3 regions of the Rhizobium sp. SU303 genome follow, and region 2 is predicted to be linked to each of the others. Evidence: riboswitches for the same ligand, from Rfam matches in the RefSeq annotation. Region 2 holds a riboswitch; each other region holds the start of a gene.

Region 1 (2,262 bases), on a different replicon from region 2:
CGAGCGTGTAGAAAGGCGCCTCGCCGCAGACTTCGAGCTGCTTGTCCATGTTCTCCTTGATCTTGTGCATCGGCACATGGCCGGGGCCTTCGATCATCACCTGGCAGTCTTTCGCCCAGGCGATCTTGGTCAGCTCTCCCAGTGTTTCTAGTTCGGCGAACTGCGCCGCATCATTCGCGTCGGCGATCGAGCCGGGGCGCAGGCCATCGCCGAGCGAGAAGGAGACGTCATAGGCGCGGCAGATGTCGCAGATCTCCTCGAAATGCTCGTAGAGGAAGCTTTCGCGGTGATGATGGAGACACCACTTCGCCATGATCGAACCGCCGCGCGAGACAATGCCGGTGACGCGGTTGACGGTGAGCGGGATGTAGTGAAGCCGCACGCCGGCATGGATGGTGAAATAGTCGACGCCCTGTTCGGCCTGTTCGATCAGCGTGTCGCGATACACCTCCCAGGTCAGGTTCTCGGCAATGCCCTCGACCTTCTCCAGCGCCTGATAGAGCGGCACGGTACCGATCGGCACCGGCGAATTGCGGATGATCCATTCGCGGATGTTGTGGATGTTACGGCCGGTGGAGAGATCCATGACGGTATCGGCGCCCCAGCGGGCCGCCCAGACCATCTTCTCAACCTCCTCCGCCATCGATGAGGTGACGGCCGAGTTGCCGATATTGGCGTTGATCTTCACCAGAAAATTGCGGCCGATGATCATCGGTTCGGCTTCCGGATGGTTGATGTTGGCGGGGATGATCGCCCGACCCACCGCCACTTCCTGCCGGACGAATTCCGCCGTCACATGGTCCGGAATATGGGCGCCGAAACTTTCGCCGTCGCGGACTATGGCGTCCGCCTGCGCCTTGCGGCCGAGGTTTTCGCGGATGGCTATGAATTCCATCTCGGGCGTGATGATGCCGGCGCGCGCATAAGAGAGCTGGGTGACTGCACTGCCATCCTTTGCGCGCAGCGGCTGGCGTAGCGCGGGGAATTCGGGCGTCAGCCTTTCGCCGCTGGCAAAGCCGTTGTCTTCGGGACGGACATGGCGGCCCTTATAGGCCTCGACGTCGCCGCGGGCGAGAACCCAGTCACGTCGCAGTGAGGGCAGCCCCTGTTCGATACGGATCTCGGTGCCCTCGATCGTATAGGGGCCGGACGAGTCGTAGACGACAACGGGCGGCTCGCCCGATGTCGGATGCAGGCTGATTTCGCGCATCGGCACGCAAATATCGGGATGGATGTCCCCCCGACTGTAGATCTTCCTGGATGCCGGCAAGGGGCCGGTGGTGACGGTTGGGGTGATATTCTTTGCGGCGATGTTCATGGTTTGAGGCTCCAAGTTTGAGTTTGGAGACCCAGTCCTCAGCCGGAATGATGAAAAGACGCCGGCACGGATTCCACGCGTGAATCCGAAACCTCTCGAGCGCTTGCACCGTCCCTACGCCAGTATGAACTGGATCAGGTTCAACGGGTCACTGCGCGCGATAGCAGTATCTCAGCCCCTTGCCGGGACCCCCCTGGTGAATGCGAAAAAGGGTAGAGGCTTGCCGAGGGAGCTGTCAAGCGACAACTGCAATGGCTTGGGGATGCAGGTGACACTCAGGCTATCGGTGGGTGGTCGCCGCGATCAAACGAATGGAATACCGGCAGCAAGATTTTACTTTCCTACCATCTTTCGATGCCGTGATGGTTCACACCTGTTGAAGCCTATGTACCCGAGCCGTCCTTTGCTGGCGTCGAATTCATGTCGTCCATGATATCCTCGGTCGGCTCGCCGATCTGATTTGCAAGCGTTCGACTGAGACGGCGCTTCCATCCCGACATATGGAAACCTGATAGATGTTGATTTCAAAGGAGGCACGCGAAGCTGCTCGTCTTCAGTCCAAGCCCTGTACTCGATTACGGCGATCAATGTCGATTGCAGCAAGACGTCATTCTACTAGCGGGCGCCAATGATGATCGCAGGGAAAGGTTGACCCCCGGAGGCAAGGGTCGTCCACTCCTTCACCACGTTAGACCTGTACTCCATCGCACAAACTGCTAGAAAGAGCGCCCGCGGAAATCGGAGAAATCCACCGCTGCCGGACGCGGTCGGCAGCGGTGGAACTAGAAACCTTTTGTTTTCCGGCCGCCAGAAGGAAGCTTAAAGACATGAACATGGCCTCGAAGATTGCGAAATCCCCTGCTGTCCCATCCATCGGCGCCCTGCTTGCAGAGGCTCGCCAGGCTCGCGGCTATTCTTTGGACGACCTCGCAGAAACCACCGGT
Region 2 (2,262 bases):
GGTCGGTGTCGCAAATACCGGGCCGACGCCGGTGTAATCGACGAGATCAGGATCGACGGCGCCGGCAAGCGCCTCGCTCTCGACCGACAGGCCAAGGATCATCTCAGGGCCGATCATCGCCCTCGCTCTCATCGCATCCATGTCCTCCTGGCCGATATGCAGGCCGTCGGCGCCGATGGCGATTGCCGCCTCGACGTCATCGTTGACAATGAGGAGGGCGCCGGTCCCATCCAGCGCCTGTTTCAAGGCGCGGCCGGTCTCGATCATCCTGATGGTGCCGGCATGTTTGTCGCGCAGCTGCACCATGGTCGCGCCGCCGGCAATGGCAAGGCGCGCGGTCTCGACCATGCCGATCTCCGCGCAGAGATCGGCGTCGAGGACGAGATAGAGCGAAAGGTCGAAAGCCTTCATACCACCGATATCCTTGCCCTGGCGTCAAGCGTTTCGGCGTCGAGCGCGGCCAGCGCATCGAGGAAGCGCCAGGAGAAGGAGCCGGGGCCGGCCGCTCCAAGGGCGGCTTCCTCACCGGCGATGGCGAAGGTTGCAAGTGCAGCGACCGTCGCACCAAAGATGTCCTCAGGCGCTGTCGCGGCAAAGGCGCCGACGAGGCAGGTGAGCGAGCAGCCGAGTGCTGTGACCTGAGGCATCAAGGCCGATCCGCCTTCGATGCGCACGGCCTGCTCGCCGTCGGTGACGAAATCGACGGCGCCGGTGACGGCCACGACCGCCCGCTGTCGCTCAGCCAGCCATCGCGCCGAACCTTCCGCCTGCTCGACCGGATCACGGCTGTCGACGCCCTGGCCGCGGCTCTCTCCGCCAGCAAGCGCGATGATCTCGGAAGCGTTGCCGCGGATGATGGTCGGGCGCAGGGCGAGCAGTTCGGCAACCGCATTGCGGCGGAAGGTCGTGGCATAATGGGCGACCGGATCGAGCACCCAGGGTTTGCCGGCGGATGTCGCCGCCTTCGCCGCCGCCTGCATGCCGTCAATCCATTGCGTCGACAGCGTGCCGATATTGATTGTCAGCGCGCTGGCGATCCCGGCGAATTCGCCGGCTTCTTCGGCGGCATGCACCATGGCGGGCGAGGCGCCCGCGGCAAGCAGGACATTCGCGGCGATATTCATGGCGACGTAATTGGTGATGCACTGAACGAGCGGCGGCTTCTCGCGCATCGCCTTCAGCATCGCTCCTGGTGTGGTCCTGGTCTGCATGTGGCCCCTTTCAGGCGGGGGCGGGCACGGGGCGGTTGGTGCGGGCGGTGCCGCGGCCCCGAGCGACTCCCTCCGCCGGCATTATCCGGTTCAGGTTCGAAGGGTGCTTCTCAGCCCGTCTGTCGACGAACGCCCCTGTCTCTCATCGCGCTCTTTTTCGCAGAGAACGGGACTGATGTCATCCTGAAAATGACAATTCCACGACTGACAGCGCCGTGCGTTTTTTTACGAAAGGCGATCAGCCGACGATCTTTGCCAGCAGCCGTCCGACATCCTCGTTGGCGACATTGTTATGGGCATCCGACGCCGCTGTCTTGATGATGTACTTGTCCGCCAGGAAGGTGTTGACCTTGCCGGCCTGCGGCGTGAACACGGCATCCGTATCGTCCTCGACAGCCTGTCCCGCCTTCAGGTGCTGCGGACCGTTCGCCCCCATCGCCCCGAACTCGTCGTTGGCATCGCCGATGCTCTTGGCGATATCGCGCGACAGGCGCGACGCCAGCGCATAGGCAAGCGTGCAGGCGAGATCGTTGTGGGTGTGGGTGATGCAGATCGGGCCTGTCGGTTTGCCAACGACATCGGGAAAGGCGCCGGCAAGGCCCGGCTTGATCTCCTTGGCGAAGCCATTGTGCGAGAAGGCCCCCTGCAGCAGGGTGAGCGAGAAGAATTCCAGCTTCGGGACCGGGGTGAGCCCGTTGGCTGATGCCGCGACCAGCCGGGCGCCGAAGCTGTGGCCGACGAGATGCAGGCGGATCGGCTGTTGCAGCACGAGCTTCGACAGCACGCTTTTCGTCAACGCCTCGCCGACGATGCCGGCGCGCTTCTTCATTTCGTAATAGGTCAGCTGGTTCAAAAACCGCGCCACCGCCGCTCTCGGGCCGGAGATCAGGCCCGAGACGACGTCGCCGAGCCCTTGAGCCTTGCCGACGGAGCTTTCGAGGTTAAATGTCGGCGCCGCGATGAGAGCTTCCATCAGCATTTTGGCGCTGGTGGCATCGTCCGTGGCGAGCGCAATCGGCGCTGAATCCGCTTTGAGTTCGGAATCCGTTCC
Region 3 (2,262 bases), on a different replicon from region 2:
CAGTCTGGGATGGAACACGAAGCCGTCCTCCTTGCGGACAGTGCCGCCGGTTGCGTCAATCGCCCTTAACATATGAGCGCGCCGACCGAAAGAAAGGCGCGCATCGATCTTTCCGGGAGACACTAGCCTTCCCGAGAAGTTTCAGCCTTTAGTTTTCGGTCTCCAGAAGCCGCGCGCCCGGCCCTTCCTTGCCGAGCCGGTCGCAGGGATTGCGCAGCGGACAGCTTTCGATCGACAGGCAGCCGCAGCCGATGCAGCCGGTCAGACGGTCGCGCAGCAGGCTAAGCCGCCTGATTCGCGCGTCGAGATCATCCTTCCACAGCGCCGACAGCGTCTGCCAGTCGGCCACGGTCGGCGTGCGTCCCTGCGGCAGGGACTCGAACGCCGCCTGGATTTCCGAAAGTGGAATGCCGACACGCTGCGCCACCTTGATGATGCCGAGCCGGCGAAGCACATCGCGCCCATAGCGCCGCTGATTGCCTCGAGAGCGGATGCTCGAGATCAGCCCCTTGGTTTCGTAAAAATGCAGCGCCGAGACGGCCAGGCCGCTGCGCTCCGCCACTTCGCCGACCGTCAGGAGCTTGCCGAGCGGCGCTGCCGGAATTGTATCCATGCCTCTTGACCTCAAGATTAGTTGAGGTTTTATAACCCTTGCTCCTGCAATCGTAAAGTCCGCTAAGGATGCTCTATCACTTTGAATCTGCGCATATCCTTTTCCGAAAATCGATTCCGATTTTCGGGGTTATGCACTAGCCGCCTGAGGGAGGAAGCTCCGGTTCCGTTCCCGGCAGGTACGGAACCATTGGGAACACCCGGGCAGATCCTCCGCCCGGGTGTTTTCCGTCACATCCGGTTCATTCCGACCGCACGGACGGGTTCGCAATTTTGCTGTTGCGGGGAGAAAACCCCGGTGATAGTTTCCGCGCAAATAACAGGGGAGCTCCGTATTGCCGGGGCTGAGATGTGAGGCGCAAGCCTCTGGACCCTTCAAAGCTGATCTGGGTAATGCCAGCGGAGCGAGGTTCAGATGTTCTCAGGCGCACAAGTGTCACTCTATCCGATGTCCGACAATTTCGTCGGCATCATTCTCGATGCCGTCACGGCGCTCGATCCCTATCGCAACCGGCTGCGCATCGAGACCGATGACATCTCCACACTGCTGGTCGGCCCGCCTGACATTCTCTTCGCCGCCATGCACGACCTTTTCGTCGCTGCCGCGAAGACCGGCGAGCATTGCGTGCTGTCCGCTGCCATTTCACGCGGCTGCCCCGGCGAGCCCGACGACGCCATCTGCGGCGTCAGCCCCTCCCTCGGCCAGGCGGAGCCGCTTGCCGAGCGTATAACAGCCGCACTTGCCGCCGTTGAAACCACCGCCGAGACCAGACAACCGACCGCCGCGCAATTCTCGCTCTACGTCATGGGAGCCGGCACCCATATGGACGAGATCTACGGCTGCATCGACTTCCTGAAGCGCTCCGGCACCTTCGACCGCGCCAAAAATTTCTGCACCAGGCTCTCTGGCGATGCCGGCGCGGTGTTCGCCACCATTCGTGAGGCCTTCTTTCGCTTCGGCGAACCCGAAGGGCATGTGACCCTCGACATCACGGTGTCGGCCAACAGCCCGACGAAAGCTTGAAATCGAACGCTGATGATACCGTCAAAACCATCGGAATCGCGCCTTGCCGCGCTCCGCGCCGCTCTCTACCGGGGCATACCCGCCTTGCTTGCCGGCTGCGCCTTTTTGGCGGCATGGGAACTCTATGTCGATCTCTCCGGCATCAAACCATCCATCCTGCCGGCGCCTTCGCGCATCGTCATGCAGGGCTGGCTGAACCGCGAGGGACTGATTGCCAATACCTGGCCCACGCTCGGCGCGACACTCGGAGGTTTCGCCCTGTCGCTGGCCTTCGCCTTTGCCGCCTCGATCCTCATGGATTTCGTGCCCTTCATGCGCCGGGCATTGCTGCCGATCTTCATCGCCAGCCAGACCCTGCCGCTGGTGGCGATCGCGCCCCTCGTCGTCCTTTGGTTCGGCTTCGGCCTGTTGCCGAAGATCCTGCTGGTGGCGCTCGTCACCTTCTTCCCGCTGCTCGTCGCCTTGCTGCAGGGCTATGAATCGACCGACCGCGACATCGCCGAATTGCTGAATTCGATGAAGGCGAGCCGTTGGCGCATTTTTTGTCTGGCACGGCTTCCCTCCTCGCTGCCTTATTTCTTCGCGGGCCTGCGGATCTCGATCACCTATGCCGTCGTCGGCGCGAT

The links. Region 2 has a riboswitch for thiamine pyrophosphate ahead of thiM (hydroxyethylthiazole kinase). Riboswitches for the same ligand answer to the same signal wherever they lie in the genome.
Region 1: linked by a shared signal. The riboswitch ahead of thiC (phosphomethylpyrimidine synthase ThiC) and the one ahead of thiM (hydroxyethylthiazole kinase) in region 2 are both predicted to bind thiamine pyrophosphate.
Region 3: linked by a shared signal. The riboswitch ahead of RlegSU303_RS21100 (YkoF family thiamine/hydroxymethylpyrimidine-binding protein) and the one ahead of thiM (hydroxyethylthiazole kinase) in region 2 are both predicted to bind thiamine pyrophosphate.

What each region holds. Positions count from the first base shown of each region.
Region 1 covers NZ_CP088096.1:410,466-412,727, forward strand. Annotated here, with positions in the region: gene thiC (phosphomethylpyrimidine synthase ThiC) at 1-1,318, opposite strand, end outside; TPP riboswitch at 1,412-1,523, opposite strand; gene RlegSU303_RS26505 (helix-turn-helix domain-containing protein) at 2,146-2,262, shown strand, end outside.
Region 2 covers NZ_CP088097.1:334,512-336,773, forward strand. Annotated here, with positions in the region: gene thiE (thiamine phosphate synthase) at 1-411, opposite strand, end outside; gene thiM (hydroxyethylthiazole kinase) at 408-1,211, opposite strand; TPP riboswitch at 1,262-1,358, opposite strand; gene RlegSU303_RS30530 (hypothetical protein) at 1,450-2,262, opposite strand, start outside.
Region 3 covers NZ_CP088095.1:4,280,238-4,282,499, forward strand. Annotated here, with positions in the region: gene RlegSU303_RS21090 (SDR family NAD(P)-dependent oxidoreductase) at 1-18, opposite strand, end outside; gene soxR (redox-sensitive transcriptional activator SoxR) at 149-613, opposite strand; TPP riboswitch at 924-1,037, shown strand; gene RlegSU303_RS21100 (YkoF family thiamine/hydroxymethylpyrimidine-binding protein) at 1,028-1,636, shown strand; gene RlegSU303_RS21105 (ABC transporter permease) at 1,649-2,262, shown strand, end outside.